3 regions of the Microbacterium sp. zg-YB36 genome follow, and region 1 is predicted to be linked to each of the others. Evidence: predicted binding sites of a transcription regulator. Region 1 holds the regulator's gene; each other region holds the start of a gene.
What was found. The regulator LexA, encoded in region 1, represses DNA repair genes until DNA is damaged. The targets are predictions, from matches to a motif close to TCGAACANNTGTTCGA.

Region 1 (7,756 bases):
AGCAGTGGGAGCGCGAGGAACGTGCCGCGCTGCGGCGCGTGCCTGGCCTGTCCACCGAGCTCGAGGATGTCTCCGAGGTCGAGTACCGCCAGCTGCGGCTGGAGAACGTGGTGCTCGTCGGGGTGTACCCGCAGGGCTCCCAGGAGGATGCCGAGAACTCGCTGCGCGAGCTGGCGGCGCTGGCTGAGACGGCCGGCGCGGTCGTGCTCGACGGTGTGCTGCAGCGGCGACCCCACCCGGACCCGGCGACGTATGTGGGGCGCGGCAAGGCGCAGGAGCTGCGCGACATCGTCGTGTCGGTCGGGGCGGATACCGTCATCGCCGACACGGAGCTGGCGCCGAGCCAGCGGCGTGCCCTCGAGGACGTCGTCAAGGTCAAGGTCATCGACCGCACCACGGTCATCCTCGACATCTTCAGCCAGCACGCCAAGAGCCGCGAGGGCAAGGCGCAGGTCGAGCTGGCGCAGCTGGAGTACCTGATGCCGCGGCTGCGCGGCTGGGGTGACTCCATGAGCCGTCAGGCCGGTGGCCAGGTGGGCGCCGGCGGCGCGGGTATGGGTTCGCGCGGACCCGGTGAGACCAAGATCGAGCTCGACCGTCGCCGCATCCGCACGCGCATGGCGCTGCTGCGCCGCCAGATCCGCGATTTCGCGCCGGCACGCGACGCCAAGCGCGCCGAGCGCCGACGCAACACGATCCCCTCGGTGGCGATCGCCGGGTACACCAACGCCGGCAAATCCAGCCTGCTCAACCGCCTCACCAGCGCCGGCGTGCTCGTGGAGAACGCGCTGTTCGCGACGCTGGATGCCACCGTGCGACGCGCCGAGACCGCCGACGGGCGCGTGTTCACCCTCACCGACACCGTGGGGTTCGTCCGCAACCTGCCGCACCAGCTGGTGGAGGCGTTCCGTTCGACCCTGGAAGAGGTGGCGGCCTCGGACGTCATCGTGCACGTCGTGGATGCTTCGCACCCCGACCCGGCGAGCCAGCTGGCGACGGTGCGCGATGTGATCGGCGACGTCGGCGCGCGCGATATCCGCGAGATCGTCGTGTTCAACAAGGCCGACCTCGTCGACGAGGACACCCGGCTGGTGCTGCGTGGCCTGGAGCCGGACGCCATGTTCGTCTCTTCGCGCACCGGTGAGGGGATCGCGCAGCTGCGGGAGGTCGTCGAGGCGGCGTTGCCGCTGCCGGCGGTCGAGGTGCGAGCGCTCGTGCCGTACGACCGCGGCGATCTGGTGTCGGCCGCCCACGAGACGGGGCACATCGTGGCCCAGTCCCACGAGGAGGAGGGCACCGCGCTGCACGCGCACGTGTCACCGCGGCTGGCCGCCGAGCTGGAGCGCTTCCGCACCGACGCCTGACCCGCGACGTTCGGTCGTCGCATCCGTCCCTGTGCTGAGTGTGCGCGGGGCCGGACGCGTCGACCGAACGCGGGTCAGCCGGCGGGGGAGAGCTCTACCGGCGCGACGCCCGGAGTGTCGAAGCCGAACACCTGGCCCAGGAACGCCAGCTCCGACTCCAGCGCGTGCACGACGGTCTCGGCGCGGCGGAAGCCGTGGCCCTCGCCCTCGTACAGCACGTACGCGTGCGGCACGCCGCGCGCGGCGAGGGCGTCACGGATCGCTTCGGCCTGTGACGGCGGCACCACCTCGTCCTCGGCACCCTGCAGCAGCAGCACCGGGACGCGGAAGCGCTCCGGGCGGCTGAGCGGGGAGCGCTCGGTGTAGACCGCGTCGGCTTCCGGCAGCGGGCCGATGAGCCCGTCGAGGTACCGGGCCTCGAAGTCGTGGGTGTCCTCGGCGAGGGTGCGGGCGTCCCCGACGCCGTAGCGGGAGATCCCCGCCGCGAAGACGTCGGTGCGCACGAGCGCCGACAGCACCGTCCAGCCGCCGGCGGAGCCGCCCTCGATCGCCAGCCGCGCGGCATCCGCCCGGCCCTCGGCGGCAAGGCCAGATGCGGCAGCGGCGACGTCGTCGACGTCCGCGATGCCCCACTGCCCCCGCAGCCGTTCCCGGTAGGTACGGCCGTAGCCGCTGGAGCCGGCGTAATTGACGTCGAGCACCCCGATGCCCCGGCTGGTGAAGTAGGCGATCTTGCCGGATGCCGCCGCCGCCACGTGAGCGGTGGGCCCGCCGTGGACGAACACGACGTACGGCGGCAGTTCGCCCTCGGGTGCGGTGGCGTCGGGGTTGGTCGGCGGGTAGTCGTAGGCGTGCACCGGGCCGTGGGGACCGTCGACGGTGAATTCTCGCGGCTGCGGCAGCCACGCGGCATCCCACGGCGACTGGCCGCCCACGAGCGGCTGCGCCTCGCCCGGGCGGTCGACGTCGACGAGCCACAGGCCCGCGGGGTGCTGGACACCGGCACCGGTGAGCAGCACCCGTGACCCGGCGGCATCCTCGATCGACACGCCCGCGGTGGTGGGAAGCCCCAGTGCGCGCGCCTGCCCGGCGGGGGAGATCAGCACCACTTCGTCGTTGCCGTTGGTGCGCACCGCGACGATGCGGCCGTCCGCGAGGGTGGCGAACCAGCGCTGGCCCAGCACCCACAGCGGTCCGCCGGTGTCGGCGTCGGCGGGGGACACCGCGACCGGTTCGCCGTCCGGAAGCGAGACCCGCCACAGGTTCCAGCGGCCGGTGGGGTCGTCGGCGTAGACGAGGCGGTCATCGCCCTGCCACTGCGGCTGCAACGGCGAGGTCACGCCGGAGGAGATCACCGTCGGCTGCGCGACCCGGCCCGCCTCCAGCCGTCCGACGAGCAGGCGCGCGCGGTCCCACGCCATGTCGGGGTGATCCCACGCGATCCACGCCAGGTGGCGGCCGTCGGGCGAGAGGGCGGGGTGGGCGACGAAATCGCTGCCACCGGCGACCTCGACCACGCCGGCGGTCCCGATCGACACGATGTGGCGCACCGGGCGCTCGCCGCGGGTGTGGTCCTCGCGCACCGCCAGCAGGGTGCCCGCCTGCCAGGTCAGCCCGCCGTAGCGCACATCCCCGGCAGCGGGCGTCAGCGCCACGGGCTCTGCGCCGGGACGATGGACGTAGACGCGCTGATCGGCCTTCTCGACGAAGTACAGCCGGCCCTCGGGCGAGGCCGTCCACGCGCCGCCGCCGTATTCGTGCACGCGGGAGCGGACGTTCCAGCCTGCCGGCAGCACGTCCGACACCGTGCCGTCGGGCCGTCGCCGCCGCACCGTCGTGCGCCCGCCTTCCGCAGGCACCGTCTGCCCCCACCACACCTCGTCGCCGACGAAGCGCGCGCCTTCCAGCCGAGGCGAGGCCTCGGACACGTCGGCCGCAGACAGCGGGGAGGGCCAGGAACCGTACGGAAGGACGTCGACCATACATCCCACGTTACGCGGGGACACAGATCGTCACATCCGACCGCGGCCGCCGGTCGCGTGGCTACCGTGGGGGCATGACGCGGCAATGCGAAGGGGGGATGCCGCGGTCGTAGCGGCATCCCCCCTTCGTCGTCGTCGACGGTGCGTCGATCAGATCGCGCGCAGTACCGCCACGACCTTGCCCAGCACCACGGCCTCGTCGCCGAGGATCGGTTCGAACGCACTGTTGCGGGGGAGCAGCCAGGTGTGACCGTCGCGCTGGCGGAAGGTCTTCACCGTCGCCTCACCATCGAGCATGGCCGCGACGATCTCGCCGTTGTCGGCGGTGGCCTGAGAGCGCACGACGACCCAGTCGCCGTCGCAGATGGCGGCGTCGATCATCGACTCGCCGCTGACCTTCAGCATGAACAGGTCGCCCTTGCCGACCAGCTGGCGCGGCAGCGGGAAGATCTCCTCCACCTGCTGATCCGCCGTGATCGGCACGCCGGCGGCGATGCGGCCCACCAGCGGCACCAGGGCGGCGTCGCCCACCGCGGGGGAGGCATCGGCCGGGTTCTCGGCGGCACTGCCGGGGAGGTCGATCAGCACCTCCATCGCGCGCGTCTTGCCCGCGTCGCGACGGAGGTACCCGCTCAGTTCGAGCTGGTTGAGCTGGTGGGTCACGCTCGACAGCGACTTGAGCCCGACCGCATCCCCGATCTCGCGCATGCTCGGCGGGTAGCCGTGGCGGGCGATCGACCGCTGGATCACTTCGAGGATGGCGAGCTGCTTGTCGCTCAGGCTCTTGCGGCGGCGCGTCTGCGGTTTCTCCTGCGCGCGCTCGCGGCCGCCCGGTGTCGTGTCGGTCATCTCGCCCTCTCCCGTCTCGCCGCACGGGGCAGCGGTCTTCGAATGTCGGAGGTCCGTGGTGGGGTGCTCCTATCGAAACCGTATCCGGTGACGGATGCCACGGCGACGAGGTGTACGCGTGTCGCGTGCGATTTGATCTCCGAGCAGGTTTCGTACTTGACACCCTAGAACATCGAAGATAACTTCGGAAGAGAACTTCGCATCCGGCTCTCCCGGCCGAGGGCCGGATGCGAAGATCGCCACAGAGGAGGACCCCATGACCACCATCGAGATCGCAGGCACCGCACCGTCCACGACGCGACTGCGGATCACCCCGCGCGGTCGCCGCGTGCTCGCCGGCATCGCCGCACTCCCGGCGGTCGCCGCCCTCGGCTTCGGTATCCTCAGCGGCGGCGGTGCCCTCGCCACGATGGATGCTCCGGCTCCCCCCGGCACGTTCGAGACCGTCACGGTGAGTGCCGGCGAATCGCTGTGGGGGATCGCCGAAGAGGTCGCGCCCCAGGCGGACCCGCGCGATGTGATCGACGCGATCGTGCGTCTGAATGCGCTGGAGTCGTCGAACCTCGCCGCAGGCCAGCGCCTGTCGATCCCGCTGGAGTACGTCGCCGGCCACTGAGCCTCCCATGCGCTCTAGCATTGGAGGGGTGATCGTGAGTCTTGACGACCTGCCCCTCCGCGCCGACCTGCGCGGCCAGACCCCCTATGGCGCCCCGCAGGCACCCCTGCCGGTGGCCCTCAACGTCAACGAGAACACCCATCCCATCCCGGATGAGGTCGCCGGTGACATTCTCGACTCCGTCGCCCGGGCGCTGCGTGACATCAACCGCTACCCGGACCGCGAGTTCACCGCGTTGCGCGAGGGCTTCGCCGACTACCTCGGCCACGGCCTGACGGCCGACCAGATCTGGGCGGCCAACGGCTCCAACGAGGTGCTGCAGCACGTGCTGCAGGCCTTCGCCGGACCCGGCCGCACCGCGTTCACCTTCGCGCCGAGCTACTCGATGTACCCGCTGCTCACGCGGGGTACCGGCGCGACCTGGGTCGCGGGCCACCGCGCCCATGACTACACGCTGAGCCCGGCTGATGCGGCATCCCAGGTCGCCGACGCGTCGCCCGACGTCATCTTCCTCTGCGCCCCGAACAACCCCACCGGCACGCCCATGTCGCTGGATGTGATCGAGGCGGTGTACGAGGCCAGCCACGGCATTGTGATCGTCGATGAGGCCTATGCCGAGTTCGCCCCGCACGAGGAGCGCACCGCGCTGTCGCTGCTGCCGGGGCGGGAACGCCTGGTGGTCTCGCGCACCATGAGTAAGGCGTTCGCGTTCGCCGGCGCCCGCGTCGGCTACCTCGCCGCCGACCCCGCGGTCATCGACGCACTGCGCCTGGTGCGTCTGCCCTACCACCTCAGCGCCCTCACGCAGGCCGCCGCGACCGCCGCGCTGCGGCACGCCCCCGTCATGCTGCGCATGGTCGACGACATCGTCGCGCAGCGCGACCGCATCTCGGCCACGCTCGAAGCGCTCGGCTACGAGCCCCACGAGTCCTGGACCAACTTCGTGCTCTTCGGCGGGGTGGACGACCCCGCCGCGACCTGGCAGGCGCTGTACGACCGCGGCATCCTGATCCGCGACGTCGGCATCCCCGGTCACCTGCGGGTGACGGCGGGCACCGAGGCGGAGACCACAGCGTTCCTCGACGCGCTGGCCTCGGTAGACTCGAAGTCATGACCCGTCCCGAGGCTCGCACCGCATCCGTGCGCCGTGCGACCAGCGAATCCACCGTCGAACTCGAGCTCGACCTCGACGGCACCGGACGCAGCCACATCGACACCAGCGTGCCGTTCTTCAACCACCTGCTGACGGCGTTCGCCAAGCACTCGCTGACCGATCTCACCGTGCGCGCTTCCGGTGACACCGACATCGACGCGCACCACACCGTGGAGGACGTCGCGATCGTCCTCGGCCAGGCGATCCGCGAGGCGCTCGGTGACAAGACCGGCATCTCCCGCTACGGCGACGCGCTCGTCCCGCTCGACGAGGCGCTCGCGCAGGCGGTCGTCGACATCAGCGGCCGGCCCTACCTCGTACACACGGGGGAGCCGGTGGGCTTCGAGCACCACCTCATCGGCGGCCACTTCACCGGATCGCTCGTGCGCCACACGTTCGAGGCGATCGCGTTCAACGCGGGCCTCACCGTGCACGTCACGGTGCTCGGCGGCCGCGACCCCCACCACATCGCCGAAGCCGAGTATAAGGCCTTCGCGCGCGCATTCCGCCAGGCGAAGTCCCTCGACCCGCTCGTGCAGGGCGTACCCAGCACGAAGGGTGCTCTGTGACCGGCATCAACGGAGATCGGCCCGTCGTCGCGGTTCTGGACTACGGATCGGGCAACGTCCACTCTGCCGTCAAGGCGCTGGTCGCGGCGGGTGCCGACGCACGGCTGACGTCCGATCGCGGTCTGGTCCGCGAGGCGGACGGCCTGGTGGTGCCCGGAGTGGGCGCGTTCCGCGCCGTGATGGACGCCCTCCGCGCGAGCCGCGCCGATGAGCTGATCGACCGCCGCCTCGCCGGCGGCCGGCCGGTGCTCGGCATCTGCGTCGGGATGCAGGTGCTGTTCGAGCACGGCGTCGAACGCGGCGTCGACACCGAGGGCCTGGGCGAATGGCCCGGCGCCGTCACCGAACTCGACGCCCCGGTGCTGCCCCACATGGGCTGGAACACCGTCGAGGCGGGGGAGGGCTCGGTACTCTTCCGCGGCATCGAGCAGGAACGGTTCTACTTCGTCCACTCCTACGCCGCCCAGTCATGGACCCTCGATGTCATGCCGCCGTTCCCGAGCCCCGCGCTGACCTGGAGCCGCCACGGTGCGCCGTTCCTGGCCGCGGTCGAGAACGGGCCGCTGTCGGCGACCCAGTTCCACCCGGAGAAGTCGGGCGAAGCCGGCATCCGCCTGTTGTCCAATTGGATCGGCGCCTTGCCCCGGACTACGCTCTGACATCGTGTCGTCGCGGCCCTCGCCGCGCCACCGAACCTGTACCACCCCTGGAGCCATGAACGATTTCGCGTCCACCCCCGAGCTGATCCTCCTCCCCGCCATCGACGTCGCCGACGGCAAGGCCGTGCGCCTGACGCAGGGGGAGGCCGGGTCGGAGACCAGCTACGGCGACCCTGTCGAGGCCGCGCAGCTGTGGGCCCGCCAGGGTGCGAAGTGGATCCACCTGGTCGACCTCGACGCGGCGTTCGGCCGCGGCAACAACACCAGCGTGCTGCGCAAGGTGATCAAGCACGTCAAGGGCGTGCAGGTGGAGCTGTCCGGCGGCATCCGCGATGACCGGACGCTGGATGCCGCGCTGGAAAGCGGCGCCACCCGCATCAACCTCGGCACGGCGGCGCTGGAGAACCCGGAATGGGCCTCCGACGTCATCGCCCGCTACGGCGACGCGATCGCCGTCGGGCTCGACGTGCGGGGCACGACCCTGGCTGCGCGCGGCTGGACCCGCGAGGGCGGGGACCTCTGGGAGGTCATGGACCGACTCGAGCAGGCCGGCTGCCGCCGCTA
Region 2 (7,756 bases), on a different contig from region 1:
TGACGAGCGACTTCATCGTCGTCCCTCCTTCGTGGTGAGTGCGGACGACGTCGCGGACGATGCCGAGATCGCGTCGGTGGTGGCGGCATCGACCCCGCGCCTGCGGATCGTGTCGACGAGCTCGCCGACCCGGGCGATGAACGCGTCCTGGTGGGCGAGGGCGGTACCGAAGAGCTGCAGGTCGGTGATGACGCGGCGGGCCAGTTCTCCGCCATCGCGCACGGTGGCCGAGAAGGCGGCGAGGCGCTCGCGCGCCGGATCGGTCATCGCGGCTGCATGGATGCCGGGATCGAAGCCGGCCATCGGGGCAAGGCACGAGAGGTAGCCGGCGACGGTGAGCGCGATCAGGTGCGGCATCTCGGCGCGGCCGAGCGCCTGCAGGGCGGGCTCCGGGATGCGCTGGCGGAGCTTCACCGAGCCGTCGGAGCCGACCTGGCTGGTGCGGTGACCGAGGGCGCTGTTTCCCCAGCGCTCGAAGAGCTGACCCTCGTATTCGCGGATGTCGACGCCGGTGGGCACCTCGACCGACGGCTCGTACTCGCGGCGCATGACGCAGCGCGCGGCATCCTCGATCCCGCCCAGGCCGATGGCCTCGGGGATCGTCGCGACGCCGCGGAGCGCGCCGAGGTACGCGATGAGCGAGTGCGTGCCGTTGAGCAGGCGCACCTTCATCTGCTCGTATCGGCCGACCTCGTCGGTGAAGACGGCGCCGCCGGCCTCCCATGCGGGGCGGCCGGCTGCGAACCGGTCCTCGATGGCCCACATCGTGAACGGCTCGGCCGGCACGGGAATGTCGTCGCGGGCGCCGAGGAGCGTGCTGACCTCGTCGCGCAGCCGCGACGTCGTGGCGGGGACGATGCGGTCGACCATGCTCGAGGGGAACGTCACGGCACGGTCGAGGAAGGCGAGGACATCGGATGCTTCACCGCCGGGCAGCGCCTGCAGGAACTCGCGCACGAGCTTCTCAGTGTGCTTGCCGTTGGCCGCGAGGTTGTCGCAGCTGAGCACCGAGAGGGGCTCGCCTCCGCCGGCTGCGCGAGCCTGCAGCCCGCGCGCGATCTGTCCGATCGTCGAGCGGGGTGCGCCACCGGCGAGGTCCGCGCGGACGGCCGGGTCGTCAAGGTCGAGATGCTCGGTCGAGGGCGAGTAGCTGTAGCCGTTCTCGGTGACTGTGAGCGTCACGATGCGGATGGCCGGGTCGGCGATGTGCGCGACGACCCGTTCGGGCTGGTCGGCCGCGACGAAGGCGTCGGTGTGCACGCCGGGGATCGCGAGCGTCATGCCGGCGGGGGAGATGGTGGCCACGGAGTAGAGGAAGTCCTGCGCGTGCAGCGCGTCGACGACTGTGCGGGAGTGAGAGGCGACGCCGACGATTCCCCAGTTTCCGCTTTCCCGCTGCAGGGCCGCGGCGGTGTACATCGCCTGGTGCGCACGGTGGAAGCTGCCGAGGCCGAGATGGAGGATGCCGGCACCCGCGGGGGTTACCAGCGGAGCGGTGGCCGCAGGGGTGGTGCGGCTCAGGATCCGCAGATCGGCGTCGATCGTCATGGAAAACAGTGTGTATGAGTTGTACAAAGTTGTCAAGCGGTTTCATTTGGGGCGCGATGTCCTAGGATGGCGGCGAAGGCGAGGGTGAACGTGGCAGCGACATTGACCGACGTGGCACGCCGCGCGGGAGTGTCGATCGCCACCGCGTCGCGGGCGTTCGGCGAGCCGGGGCGCCTCGCGCCCACCACGCGCGAGAGGGTCATGGAGGCCGCGGCCGACCTCGGCTACGCCAACCCGCAGGCGGGCACCGCCACCCGCACGCTCGGCGTCATCGTGCCCGATGTCGCCAACCCCGTCTACGGGAAGCTCCTCAAGGCCATCCAGGCTCAGGCGTGGCACGGACGCCACCGCATCGTGCTGTTCGACGCCGATGAAGACCTCCGCCGTGAAAGCGAGCAGATCGAACAGGCCCGCCGGTTCGACGGCATGCTCCTGTGCTCGCCCCGCCTGCCCGACGCCGAGGTCCTCGCCCTCATCGGCACCACTCCCGCGGTCGTCATCAACCGTCAGATCGACGGCGTCCCGTGCGTGCTCATGGACGCGGTGCACGGTCCCAGTCAGGCCATCGAGCACCTCGTTGCCCTCGGGCACCAGCACATCGCCTACGCCTCCGGCCCGCGGGGGTCGTGGGCCGATGCCCGCCGCTTCGACACCATCGGCGCGGCGTGCGAGCGCCACGGCATCCGCCTCACCCGACTCAGCCACCACGCCGCATCGATTCACGGCGGGCGGGTCGCCGCCGCGCTCGCGGCAGCGAGCGGGGCCACGGCCGTCGTCGCCTACAACGACCTCGTCGCCCTCGGGCTGGAGGCGGGGATGCTGGAACTGGGTCTCACCTGCCCCGACGACATCAGCCTCGTGGGCATCGACGACATCGACCTCGCCGGGGCCGTCACCCCGGCGCTCACCACGGTGCACATGCCGATCGAGCGCAGCGGCGCGCTCGCCGTCGACCTGCTGTTGCAGGCGATTACGGGCGCCGTGATCGGCGAGGTCGCGACGCTCGGCTCGCAGCTGATGGTTCGGGCGTCGACCGCGGTGCCGCGCTCGACCTGACCGACGCCTCCGCGCCGACGATCCGTTCCCGCGCTTTGCGGCATCCACACCCCGCGGCATCCGCCCCCCGGCATCCGCCCCTCGGCATCCGCCCCTCCGGGTGAGAAACCACGTTTCGGTTGAGAAACCACGCATCGCGGTGTTTCTCAACCGAAACGTGGTTTCTCGCGGGGGAGGGAGAGGTGGATGCCGCGCGGGGGAGGGCGGGGCGGATGCGGGCGGATGCCGCGTGGCGGCGGCCCGCGATCGATGTCGGAGGTCGAGCGTATCTTCGAGACCTGCGTTGAACATCTAGAACATCCGTTCTAGTCTGTCTTGGTGAGGTCGATCGTGCGAAACCAGGCTGCTGCCGAAGACGTGCAGCGCCTGCGCGCGCAACTCGAGCGGGTGCAGGGGCGGCGCCTGGATGCCCCGGTGCTGCCGGCCCATCCCGCGCTGGCCGGCCTGCTGCCCGGGCGCGGCCTGCGGCCCGGGTCGTCGTACTCGCTCGGTCCCTCACTCACGCTGCTGTCGGCCCTGATGGCGCCGCCGTCGCAGGCCGGCTCCTGGTGCGGGGTGGTGGGGATGCCGGAGTTCGGCGCCGAGGCCGCCGGCCGGGTCGGGGTGGACCTGTCCCGGCTCGTGCTGATCCCCGACCCCGGCAGCCGCTGGCTGGCGGTGACGGCGACGATCGCCGAGGTGCTGCCCGTCGTGGCCGTGCGTCCACCGTCGCGGGTCAGCGACGGCGACGTCTCGCGCCTGGCAGCCCGCCTGCGCGAGCGCGGCGCCGTGCTGCTGGTGCAGGGCACGTGGCCGCAGACCGAGGCCATGATCGACGTGAGCGACCCGGAGTGGTCCGGCGTCGGCGACGGCCACGGCTACCTCGCCGCGCGCGAGCTGACCGTCACGGTCTCCAGCCGTCGCACTCCGGTGCCGCGTCGCGCGCGGGTGCAGTTGCCGGCGGCATCCGGACAGGTCGCCTCGTCCGCACCGTCCAGCGCCTCGGCGCCGATGCCACTGCCCTGGCGGGTGGCGGGATGAACGCCGCACCGCAGCGCACCCTCGTGCTGTGGCTGCCGGATTGGCCCGTGGTCGCCCTCGCGCGGGAGCAGGGGGTGGATGCCGCAGCCCCCGTCGCCGTGCTCGACAAGGGAGCGGTGGTCGCCTGCTCCGCGGCCGCCCGCGCCGAAGGGGTGCGCCGCGGGCAGCGGCGCCGCGACGCGCAGGCCCGGTGCCCGCAGCTGACGATCGTCGACGCCGACCCGACGCGGGATCAGCGGGTGTTCGCGCCGCTCGTGGCGAGCATCGAAGAGCTCGCACCCGGCGTGCAGCTGATCCGGGCGGGGCTGTGTGCGCTGCGTGCCCAGGGTCCGGCGCGGTACTACGGCGGCGAGGAGCGCACCGCCCACGTGCTGCGCGATGCGCTGGGCGACACCGACGCGCGCATCGCCGTGGCTGACGGGGCGTTCACGGCGGAGCAGGCCGCGCGCATCACGCATCCCGACGCCCCGGTGCGGATCGTCCCGGCGGGGGAGTCGGGCGCGTTCCTCGCGCCGCTGCCGGTGACTGCGCTGGACGAGGCCGACGTCGTGGATCTGCTGGCGCGGCTGGGCGTACACACCCTCGGCCAGTTCGCCGCCATGCCCGCCGAACGCGTGGGGGAGCGCCTGGGCGAACGCGGCATCCGCCTGCACTCCTTCGCCTCCGGGAGCGACTCGCGTCCGGTGCAGCCGCGCATCCCGCCCCCCGAGTTGGAGCGCGAGGTGGCGTTCGAGCCGCCGCTGGAGATCGCCGACCAGGTGGCGTTCGCGATGCGCGTCGCCGCCGAGGAGTTCATCGCGGGGCTCGGCGAGCACAGCCTGGTGTGCACCGAGCTGCGCGTGCAGATCACCGGCGACCGGGGCGAGAACAGCGAACGGGTGTGGCTGCATCCCGGGGCGTTCACCGCCGGCGAGGTGGTCGACCGGGTGCGCTGGCAGCTGGGCGAGGCGGGGCTGCGCAGCGCCGTCACCCGGGTGCGCATCTCGCCCGAGACGGTGGATGCCGCCTCCCACCACGTGCGGTCCCTGTTCGGCGGCGGCCCCGACGAGCGGGTGCACCACGCGCTGTCGCGAGTGCAGGCGATGCTCGGGCATCGCGGCGTGGTGACTCCGGTGGTCGGCGGCGGGCGCTGGCTGGCCGAGCGGCAGGTGCTGGTGCCGTGGGGCGATCGCCCGGTGCTGCCGCGCCCCGCCGACCGGCCGTGGCCGGGGAGCCTGCCCGACCCGCTGCCGTCGACGGTGTTCGATCCGCCGCGTCCGGTGGAAGTGGTGGATGCCGACGGGGATGCCGTGGCCGTCGCCGACCGCGATGAGCTGACCGCCCCTCCCGCCGTGCTGTACGAGAGCGGCAGGCGCCGGCGCATTCAGGCGTGGGCGGGGCCGTGGCCGGTGCGGGAGCGCGGCTGGGACGCCGTGCGCGCCCGGCGGGCGCACCGGTTTCAGGTGGTGGATGCCGATCAGGCGGCGTGGCTGCTGGTGTGCGAGGCCGGCGACTGGACCGCCGAGGGCCGCTATGACTGACCTCCGATCCAACCCCGCGAAGGACCCCCGCTGATGGGCTTCAACAACCCCTCGGTCCCGTGGTCCGAGATGGAGCGGCTGCTCAGCGGCAACCGCCGCCCGCCCGGCGCGAACGGCGGCGACAGCCCCGCCTGGTCGCGCAAGCGCGGCGCCTACACGCCGCCGCCCATCGCCCGGCCCGCCGACGTCGTGCCGTATGCCGAACTGCACGTGCACACCTCCTTCTCGTTCCTCGACGGCGCCTCCTCTCCGGAGGAACTCGTCGAAGAGGCCGAGCGGCTGGGCCTGCACGCCCTCGCCGTCACCGACCACGACGGCTTCTACGGCATCGTGCGGTTCGCCGAGGCCGCCGAGGCCCGCAGCGTTAAGACGGTGTTCGGCGCCGAGCTGTCCCTCGAGCTGCCCGAACGCCCCCGCAGCTCCCCGAAGGCCAACGACGCCGACCCGCCGGGCCACCACCTGCTCGTCCTCGCCCGGGGCGAGGAGGGCTACCACCGCCTCGCCGCGGCCATCACCCACGCCCAGCTGGCAGGCGGACAGAAGGGCCGCCCCGTCTACGACCTGCACGACCTCGCCGAACGCGCCGACGGACACTGGGCGGTGCTGACCGGATGCCGCAAGGGCGCCGTCCGCGCCTCACTCGCCGAAGAGGGTCCCGCCGGCGCCGCCCGCGAACTCGACCTGCTCGTGGACCTGTTCGGCCCCGACGCGGTCAACGTCGAACTCATCGACCACGGCGCCCCGACCCATTCGCGGGATAACGACGTGCTGGCATCCCTCGCCGCCGACCGGGGGCTGCCGGTGCTCGCGAGCAACAACGTGCACTACGCCGCGCCCGAGCGGGCAGATCTCGCCGCCGCGATCGCGGCCGTGCGCGCCAACCGGGGCCTGGACGAACTCGACGGCTGGCTCCCCGCCAGCGCCGGCGCGCACCTGCGGTCGGGGCACGAGATGGCCCGCCGGTTCGCGCGGTATCCGGGCGCCGTCGCGCGCACCGTGACCCTTGCCGACGAGCTGGCCTTTCCGCTGCGGCGCGCCAAGCCCGCGCTGCCGAAGCTCCCCGTCCCCGAGGGGCACACCACCATGACGTGGCTGCGGCAGCTCGTCTGGGAGGCGGTGCCCCGCAAGTACCCCGACGCGACCGACGACGACCGGGCGCGCATCGAGAAGGAACTCGGGGTCATCGAGCAGAAGGACTTCCCCGGGTACTTCCTCATCGTCTACGGCATCGTGCAGGAGGCGCGACGCCGCGGCATCCTGTGTCAGGGGCGGGGGTCTGCCGCCAACAGTGCGGTCTGCTATCTGCTGGACATCACGGCGGTGGATTCCATCGCCTACGACCTGCCGTTCGAGCGGTTCCTCTCGGCGCTGCGCGATGAGGAGCCCGACATCGACGTCGACTTCGACTCCGACCGGCGCGAGGAGATCATCCAGTGGGTCTACGCGACCTATGGGCGGGAGCGTGCGGCGCAGGTGGCCAACGTCATCCAGTACCGGCCCAAGAACGCGGTGCGCGACATGGCGAAGGCGCTCGGGCATTCGCCGGGGCAGCAGGATGCCTGGTCGAAGCAGGTGGAGCACTGGGGTCCGCTGCCCGACACGGACGCCAAAGCCGAGACGCACGACATCCCCGACAAGGTGCTGGCGTATGCGACCGAGCTGCTCAAGGCCCCGCGCCATCTCGGCATCCACTCCGGCGGCATGGTGCTGACCGACCGGCCCGTCGGTGAGGTGGTGCCGATCGAGCACGCGCGCATGGAGAACCGCACCGTCATCCAGTGGGACAAGGACGACGCGGCCTGGATGGGGCTGGTGAAGTTCGACCTGCTGGGCCTGGGGATGCTCGCCGCGCTGCAGTACTGCTTCGACCTCATCGCGGATGCCACGGGGGAGCGGTGGGAGCTGTCGACGCTGCCGAAGGAAGAAGCCGCCGTCTACGACATGCTGTGCCGGGCCGATTCGATCGGGGTGTTCCAGGTGGAATCGCGTGCGCAGATGGGGCTGCTGCCCCGCCTGCAGCCGCGGCGGTTCTACGACCTCGTCATCGAGATCGCGCTGATCCGGCCCGGTCCCATCCAGGGCGGGGCGGTGCACCCGTATGTGCGGAGAAAGCTCGGGCAGGAGAAGGTGACCTACCCGCACCCGAAGCTCAAGCCGGTGCTGGAGCGCACGCTGGGCATCCCGGTGTTCCAGGAGCAGCTCATGCAGATGGGCATGGCCGTCGGCGGGCTGAGCGGGGCGGATGCCGACGTGCTGCGCCGTGCGATGGGCTCCAAGCGCGGCATCGAGCGGATCGATTCGCTCCGCGAGAAGCTCTTCTCCGGCATGGCCGAGAACGGCATCGTGGGGTACCTGGCCGACGACATCTACGCGAAGATCCAGGCGTTCGCGAACTTCGGGTTCGCCGAGAGTCACTCGCTGTCGTTCGCGCTGCTGGTGTACGCCAGCTCGTGGCTGAAGCTGCACTACCCGGGGGCGTTCCTCGCCGGGTTACTGCGCGCGCAGCCGATGGGGTTCTACTCGCCGGCCACCCTCACCGCCGATGCCCGCCGCCATGGCGTGGAGGTGCTGCGCCCCGACCTGCACCGGTCGGGTGTGGAGGCCGTGCTCGA
Region 3 (7,756 bases), on a different contig from region 1:
CGGACGCCCGCGCGGCCGCCGTGCTGATCCTGTTCGGCGTGCTCGACTCGTCGCCCAGCGCGCACGATGCCCAGGATGCCGCGGTGTCGCGCGATCTGGACGTGCTGCTGCTGGCGCGCGCGACGACCCTGCGTGCCCACCCGGGTCAGGTGGCGTTCCCCGGCGGACGCATCGACCCCGGTGACGGCGGCCCCGTCGCCGCCGCGCTGCGGGAAGCGCAGGAGGAGACGGGGCTCGATCCCGCCGGCGTCGAGGTGCTCGGCCCGCTGGAGAACATCCCGCTCGCCTTCTCCCGGCACCTCGTCACACCTGTGCTCGGGTGGTGGCGGCATCCGTCGCCGGTGCACGCTGTCGACCAGGCGGAATCGGCCGACGTGTTCCGCGCGCCCGTCGCCGACCTGCTCAACCCCGCGAACCGCGGCATGACGGTGATCCATCGCGACGGCGCGGAGTACCGCAGTGTTGCGTTCCACGTGCCGAACGCGGACGGGGTGCACCTGGTGTGGGGCTTCACGGCGATGGTGCTGGACGCCCTGTTCGACCGGCTCGGGTGGACCGAGCCGTGGGATGCCACGCGCGAACTGCCGCTGGAAATCCTGCCCGATCGGTGAGGTGCGGGGCAGTCAGGTGACCGCTTGCTGCTGCTGAATCGGGACGAAGTCATCGATGAGGTACCGCTGCACGACGGCGCCGACCGAGGCGACCAGGTCGTCGTGTCCGAGCGCGACGATCGGCAGAATGTATCGGCCCTGTTCGCGTGGCAATACACGGCGGGCTGGTTCCAGGACCAGACCGGCCTGGACAACTCGACCGTGCTGCAGCCCGTCGACCGTGCTGCAGCCCGTCGACCGTGCTGTGCCGTTCACGCTCGTCAACCACTGCCGCTGGGACCACCTGCGCGACGTGCCCCCGGGGGTCATCGCCGACCGGATCACGTCTCCCGGCACCGCGCCCTCGAGCAGGTTGGTCTGCTCGATGCCCGACCACGCGAGCCGTGGTCGCGCGGGCGGTGAATCTCGGTGTTATTCGTCGTCGTTATTCGTCGTCGCGCCGGCACCACTCCACGAACTTCTGGGCGCGGCCGTCGGGCGCGAAATGCACCTCCCAGAGGTTGACGTAGGAGGAGTGCCCGGGGTAGGTGACGTGGCCGGAGATGATGCCGACCTGATCGTTCTCGACGAGCACGTCGAGGTTGTGCTCGGCCTTGGTCGGCTCGGGGTCGAGCCATTCCTCGATGATCTTGTCGATTCCGCGCGCCGCCTCCGGATCGTCGGGTTGGAAGAAGTACTCGGCATCCTCGGTGAAGATCTTCCGCACGTCGTCGGGGTCCTTCGACTCCCACGCCGTGATGTAACCGTTCAGCCATTCGCGTGTTCTGCTCATGCGACCGGTCTAGCGCGGGGGTCGGACATGGGCAACGGGGTGGTAGCGGCGGCCTCTCGGGGTCCGGGGTGGGGGATTCTTGAGTCCGGCATCCGTCGTGTCGGGGGTGGCTGCCATCATCCGGTCATGACTCGGTTCGCAATCGACGCGCCCACGGCGCTGCGGCTCCTCGCCGACGGCCGCCCGCTCGGCGCCGGACACTCGCTGGTGGCACCATCGGTGCTGCGCTCGCACGCGCTCTCGTACCTGTACCGAGCGGTGCGGGAGGGAACGCTCGACGAGAAACTCGGGCGCGCGCGCCTGGAGGGAGTCGCCGAGTTGAAGATCCGGTTGCTCGGCGACCGCGTTTCACGCGCGACGGCGTGGAAGCTTGCCGCGCAGCTGGGCTGGGAGGACACCCCGCTCGCCGAGTACCTCGCGGTCGCGGTGCTGCAGGCCGATGCTCTCGTGGCCGAGGACGCGCGACTGCTCGCCGGAGCGCAGGGGGTGGTCGCTGTCGCGGAGTTCGAGGAACTGATGAAGTGATTTGGTATGGGTCGGTGCGGCTGGGCCCGGTGCCTATGCGTCGGATCCGAAGCGGTTGACCAGGCGCGCCAGGGTGCGCAGGCCGCGCGAGGTCGCGGGGTGGCCGGTGAGCTGCTCGATGACCGGCGTGCCGTTCCCGTCCCCCTCGATGTCGTTCAGCGACACCGCCCAGCCGTCGGCGAACTCGAGGATCCGGCACCGGTACTCGGCGGCGGCCCGCACGACGTCGGGGTCGGCGATGTCGATGCTGCCGCTGCGACGGCCGTGGAAGCTCACCTCGCGCCGACTCGCGTCGGGCTGATCGGCGTGCCCGGCGACGATGCGCTCGATCTCGGTGAACGGCAGCGCGTGCGCGGCACGCTGGAGCCCGGTGCGGGCGGCCAGTGCGGTCACGGCATCCGCGATGACGGCTTGCGGATCGTCGGCGGTGAACAGGACCGTCCCATTGCTCTGGAACGTGACGGCGTCGGGAGCCCCGGCGTCGGCGAACGCCGCGAGGATGTCGGCAGCGGACGGGTGCCCGCGCTGGCCCTGGTTGACGTTGCGCAGGAATCCGACGGCGTAGATCACGGTCGGATGCTACGCCGCGGGGGAGCGGTGCGGCGGCGCCTCCCCAGCCGGCTACGCCGGCGAGTTGTCCACATCTCGCCCCAACCCTCGAACAAATGTCCGAGGGTAGGAGCATGATGTCGGTATGACCTTCCTCGCCGAGTTCGCCACGAGAGCGCAGGCCGTCAGCGGCCACGACGCTCTCGATGTCGAGCCCGATGCGTTGCTTGCGGCAGTGCGGAACCTGTCCGACGACGACGTCGTGGCGCTGTTCCAAGACTCCGCCGCGGTCATCGGGTGCGCCGAGCGGCTGCAGGTCGTGGCGGCGGCTGTCATCACGGAGCGGTCCGCGGCGCCGCACGGTGGTCTCGCGGGCAAGCGAGGGCATCGGTCGCCGGTGACGATGATCCAGGACATCACGGGCGGTTCGCGCGCGGATGCCACCCGCACGGTGCGGGTGGGCTCGTCGCTGCTTGACGACGTGGCGGCGGTGGAACCGCGGGATTTGGGTGCGCCGGGTGGGCCGGTGCCGGTGGTCGCGCCTCCGCCGCCGTGGCACGCGGGGCTACGGGCGGCGATGCTTGACGGCACGCTGACGACGGCGCAGCACGACGCGATCCGGCGCGGGCTGGGGGAGCCGTGCGACGGCGACGGGGCGGCGGCCGTCTGGGCGATCGCGGCCGAGCAACTCATGGACGAGGTGCACGGGATGCCCGTGGAAGAACTGGCCAAGCGGGCGCGCGCCGTGCGCGATGCGCTGGATCCCGCCGGCGCCGAGGAGCGGTTCGCGCGCCGGTTCGCCGCCCGCTCGTGGCGCATGTGGACCGACGCCGACGGCGTGCACCACGCGCGCATCGACTTCGACGACGAGATGTACGCGTGGGTGGACTCGATGATCTCCGCGGCATTGCGGCCGCGACGGGGTGGTCCGCGGTTCGTCACCGATGCCGAGCGCGCCGAGGCTGAGGCGCTCACGCACGACCCGCGCACGAACGACCAGCTGACCTACGACCTCATGATGGACCTGCTGCGGGCCGGCGCCCTCGCGTCCGCCGAAGACGTGTTCGGCGTTCGCCAGCCCGGCGTGCGGCTGATCGCGGTGAAGGATGCCGTCGGTCCGCGTGACGCGTTCGGGCGGCTGTTGAGCGTCGCCCACGTCGAGGACGGCGGGGCAGCGATGCCCGGCTCAGTGCTCGACCGGACGCTGTGCGACACCGCGTCGGTCGTGGTGACCGTCGACAGCTGTGGCAACCCGCTGGATGTGGGGCGCGAGCGGCGCCTGTTCACGGCGAAGCAGCGCCTCGCGCTCGCGGCGCGCGACGGCGGCTGCATGGCGCCGCGGTGCGACCGCCCGGCTTCGTACTGCGAAGCGCATCACATCGACCATTGGGGTGAGGATCAGGGCCGGACCGACATCGACCGCGGCATCCTGCTCTGCCGCTTCCATCACATGCAGCTGCACAACGCGGGGTGGAAGATCACCCGCGATGGGCAGGGACCGTTCATCCTGCACCCGCCGGGTGGGGGTGCGCCGATCGTGCTGCGGTCGAAGTCCCCGGTGAAGTGGGCGTGGGACCCGCCCCCCGACAGATCCGGTTGGCGCGCGGCGTGAGCGGCGGATCAGCCCGCGCCGGCCGCGCCCGTCTCGTCGGCCGCGCCGGCTGCCGCCGCGGCGGCTGCGGCCGCGACGGCTGCGGCCACCTGCTCGTACGTCGCCGCGTCGAACGCGACGATCCGAGCCTCTTCCACCGCGGTGTCGGCGGCGGCGATCGTCTCCACGGCGGCGGCGATGGCATCCGCCTTCGGCCAGCCGTAGATCCCGGCGCTGATCAGCGGGAACGCCACGGTGCGCGCCCCCAGCTCATCGGCGACCTGCAGCGAACGTCGATAGCACGACACCAGCAGCGACCGGTCGCGCTGACCGGCGGCGTAGTTCGGGCCGACGGTGTGGATCACCCACTGCGCAGGCAGGTCGCCGGCGGTCGTCCAGCCGGCGTCACCGGTGGCGAGCCCGTCCGGAAAGCGCGAGATGCAGTCTCGCAGCACCGCCGGGCCGCCCGCCCGGTGGATGGCGCCGTCGACCCCGCCGCCACCGCGCATGCCGTTGTTCGCGGCGTTCACGATCGCGTCCACCCGTTGGTCGGTGATGTCCCCGTGCACCGCGATGATCTTCGTCATGACGCCAGTGTCACCCGCGACCGCACTGCGCAGCGAGGGGTTGCGCCGCGTCCACGCCGCGGCACCCAGCGACGCGGAGTCCGTCGCCGCAGACTGCGCTGGGTGCGGCCGGCGTGGTATCCGTTGGGGGACCGAAGGGACGCCATGGCCACGACGAGCGCCGCCCCGCTGCCCGAGCTGCCCGACCTCACCGGCCGCAACGCGCTGGTCACCGGCGCTAGCGACGGGGTCGGCCGCGAGATCGCCCGCGCGCTCGCCGCCGCCGGCGCGCACGTCATCCTTCCGGTGCGCAACCGCGACAAGGGCCGCCGCGCGATCGACGACATCCGCCGCACGGCACCCGACGCGAGCCTGCAGTTGCGCGACCTGGACCTCGCGCGCCTCGACTCCGTCACGGCACTGGCTCGCGAGCTGAACGACGAGCGCACCCCGATCCACCTCTATCTCGCCAACGCCGGCGTCGTGATGCTGGGCGACAGTGAGCGCCACGTCACCGCCGACGGCTTCGAACTTCACTTTCAGACCAACTTCCTCGGCCACTTCGCCCTCACGGTGGGGCTGCTGCCGCTGCTGCAGGCATCGCGGGCGCGCACCGTGATGCAGACCAGCCTCGGCGCCGCGGTGTGCCGCATCCATTGGCACGACCTGCAGCTCGAACGCCGCTACGGTGCGCTGCGCGCCTACGGCCGATCCAAGCTCGCGCTGGCGCTGGTCGGCACCGAACTCGCCCGCCGCAGCGCCGCCGACGGCTGGGGGATCACCGTGGCGCAGGCGCACCCCGGCATCGCCCCCGGTTCGGCGATCGCGTCGGACCTGCGCCGCCGGCTGCCGCAGGGGTTCGTCCACGCGGCAGCGACGAACTTCGGCAACCCGCTGACGCAGGCCGCGCAACCGGCGCTGCAGGCGCTCACCGTGGATGCCACGGATGCCACGGACGCCACGGATGCCGCGGATGCCGCGCACGGCCACTTCTTCGCACCATCGGGGTTGCTGCAGATGGTGGGAGCCGCGCGCCGGCGGCATCCGTTCCGCCGCGTGGTGAACGCCGACGACGCGACGCGGATGTGGACCGTCGCGGAGGAGTTGTTGCGCACTGGTGCCCCGCGGGGCACCTCTGGACTAGCGTCGAGCCCGTGACCCACCGGCTCACCCTCGACCAGGCGCGCCGCATCGCGGTGCGCGCGCAGCTGCTCGACGCGGTGCGGCCCGGCGACGTCGTCGAAGTGGCCGAGCAACTCGGCAGCATCAAGATCGACCCGACCGCCACGATCGCGCCCTGCGAGCACACCGTGCTGTGGTCGCGCATCGGGTGGTCGTACGAACCGGGGCAGCTGCGCAAGGTGGTCGAAGGCGACCGGCTGCTGTTCGAGTTCGCCGGCACCTTCCGCCCGATGAGCATGCTGCCGCTCATGCTCCCCGAGATGCGGGCGTGGCCGCAGCGGGAGAGCAGCCGGCGGTGGCTCGAGGCGAACGACCGCTTCCGCGCCGACGTGATCGCGCGCCTGCGGGCCGAGGGGCCACTGCTGGCCGGGCAGATCCCCGATACCGCGCAGGTCAGCCGCCCGCCCGACGGCTGGTCGGGGGCCAACCAGGTTCCGCAGATGCTGGAGTTCCTCATGTGCCAGGGCGTCGTCGCGATCGCCGGCCGCGAGGGCCGCCAGCGCGTGTGGGACCTCGCCGAACGCGTCTACCCCGCCGACCTGCCCGAGTACGACCCCGAGGAGGCCGCGCGCCTGCGGAACATGCGGCGGCTGCAGGCGGCGGGCATCGCCAAACAGCGGTCACCGTGGACGCGTGTCGGCGACGCGGGGGAGCCGGCGACGATCGAGGGCAGCACGCGGAAGTACCGCGTCGACCCCGATGCGCTCGCCGCCCTCGACGAGGACGACGGCGGGCGCGTGGCCTTCCTCAACCCGTACGACGGGATGCTGTTCGACCGCCCGCGGCTGAGTGAGATCTTCGAGTTCGACTACGTGCTGGAGCAGTTCAAGCCCAAACCCCAGCGCCGCTACGGGTTCTTCGCGCACCCCATCCTGATGGGCGACCGGTTCGTCGGGATGCTCGACGCCGAGGTCGACAAGAGCCGCGGCGTGCTGCGCGTCAACGCGGTGCACGAGTTCCTGCCGTTCGAGCCAGAGGAGCACGAGATGGTGCGCGCCGAGATCGCCGAGCTCGGCGAGTGGCTCGGGATGCCGGTCGACGGGGAGGAATGAAGGCCGATGTCCAGCGTCAACCAGGGAAGCTGCGCCCGGCCCACGGGTCGTAGTCGACCTCAAGCGGCTCCTGCGCCGGGCGTTCGGCCTCGCGAACGTGCTGCAGATTGACGCGGATGCGGTACCAGAGCGTGCTCGACCCGCGCATGCCGTCCACGAGCACGTCGGCGGGGGACAGCTGCGACACGACCTCCGGATGCCGCGCCTTCCAAGCCTCCAACCCCGCCAGCGCCTCGTCCTTCGTCTTGGCGCGCGCGATCTCGATGAGCGGCATGGTCGACACGCGCCGCCCCTCGGCCGTGCCCGATCCGCGCGGCGCCCGCTCGGCCGGACCCAGCTGCTCCGCCAGCGCCAGCAGCGCGTCGAGCGACCCCGGGGCGTCGTCGATGCCGGCGTGCGGGTCGCCCCGCTCGGCGAACCGGGTGCGCACCGTCGGCACCGTGAACTCCTCGGGGCGGCGCGTGCGCAGCTCGTCCCACTCCAGCGGGGTGGACACCCGGGCATCGGGGAGCGCCCGCACCGAGTACGCCGATGCCACGGTGCGGTCCTTGGCGTTCTGGTTGAAGTCGACGAACACGCTCTCGCCGCGCTCCTCCTTCCACCAGTGGGCGCTGGCCAGCCCCGGCGCGCGGTTTTCCACTTCGCGGGCGAGCGTCTGGGCGGCCAGCCGCACGGCGGCGAAGTCCCACTCCGGCCGCAGCCGCACCAGGATGTGGATGCCGCGCGACCCCGACGTCTTCGGCCACCCCACGAGCCCGTGGTCGGTGAGCACGTCCTGCACGACGAACGCGACATCGACGATCTGCTGCCAGTCGACCCCCGGCATCGGATCCAGATCGATGCGCAGCTCGTCGGGGTGATCCAGATCCCGCGCGCGCACCGGATGGGGGTTCAGGTCCAGGCAGCCG

Region 2: imuA' (DnaE2-dependent mutagenesis accessory factor ImuA') is a predicted target of LexA. The motif match lies at 2,897-2,912, and genes of this name have one in related genera.
Region 3: NQ151_RS06750 (HNH endonuclease signature motif containing protein) is a predicted target of LexA. The motif match lies at 2,566-2,581, and genes of this name have one in related genera.

The regions. Positions count from the first base shown of each region.
Region 1 covers NZ_JANJFD020000012.1:23,113-30,868, reverse strand. The annotation lists gene hflX (GTPase HflX) at 1-1,364, shown strand, start outside; gene NQ151_RS15140 (S9 family peptidase) at 1,439-3,346, opposite strand; gene lexA (transcriptional repressor LexA) at 3,497-4,195, opposite strand; gene NQ151_RS15130 (LysM peptidoglycan-binding domain-containing protein) at 4,452-4,811, shown strand; gene NQ151_RS15125 (histidinol-phosphate transaminase) at 4,840-5,925, shown strand; gene hisB (imidazoleglycerol-phosphate dehydratase HisB) at 5,922-6,533, shown strand; gene hisH (imidazole glycerol phosphate synthase subunit HisH) at 6,530-7,192, shown strand; gene priA (bifunctional 1-(5-phosphoribosyl)-5-((5-phosphoribosylamino)methylideneamino)imidazole-4-carboxamide isomerase/phosphoribosylanthranilate isomerase PriA) at 7,248-7,756, shown strand, end outside.
Region 2 covers NZ_JANJFD020000001.1:1,058,898-1,066,653, reverse strand. The annotation lists gene NQ151_RS05175 (L-idonate 5-dehydrogenase) at 1-16, opposite strand, end outside; gene NQ151_RS05170 (mannitol dehydrogenase family protein) at 13-1,548, opposite strand; gene NQ151_RS05165 (LacI family DNA-binding transcriptional regulator) at 1,639-2,604, shown strand; gene imuA' (DnaE2-dependent mutagenesis accessory factor ImuA') at 2,935-3,624, shown strand; gene NQ151_RS05155 (DNA polymerase Y family protein) at 3,621-5,144, shown strand; gene NQ151_RS05150 (error-prone DNA polymerase) at 5,178-7,756, shown strand, end outside.
Region 3 covers NZ_JANJFD020000001.1:1,315,378-1,323,133, reverse strand. The annotation lists gene NQ151_RS06775 (NUDIX hydrolase) at 1-611, shown strand, start outside; gene NQ151_RS06770 (hypothetical protein) at 624-866, opposite strand; gene NQ151_RS06765 (nuclear transport factor 2 family protein) at 1,036-1,383, opposite strand; gene NQ151_RS06760 (hypothetical protein) at 1,510-1,908, shown strand; gene NQ151_RS06755 (DUF1697 domain-containing protein) at 1,942-2,478, opposite strand; gene NQ151_RS06750 (HNH endonuclease signature motif containing protein) at 2,603-4,069, shown strand; gene NQ151_RS06745 (O-acetyl-ADP-ribose deacetylase) at 4,078-4,635, opposite strand; gene NQ151_RS06740 (SDR family oxidoreductase) at 4,780-5,772, shown strand; gene NQ151_RS06735 (DNA glycosylase AlkZ-like family protein) at 5,769-6,848, shown strand; gene ligD (non-homologous end-joining DNA ligase) at 6,865-7,756, opposite strand, start outside.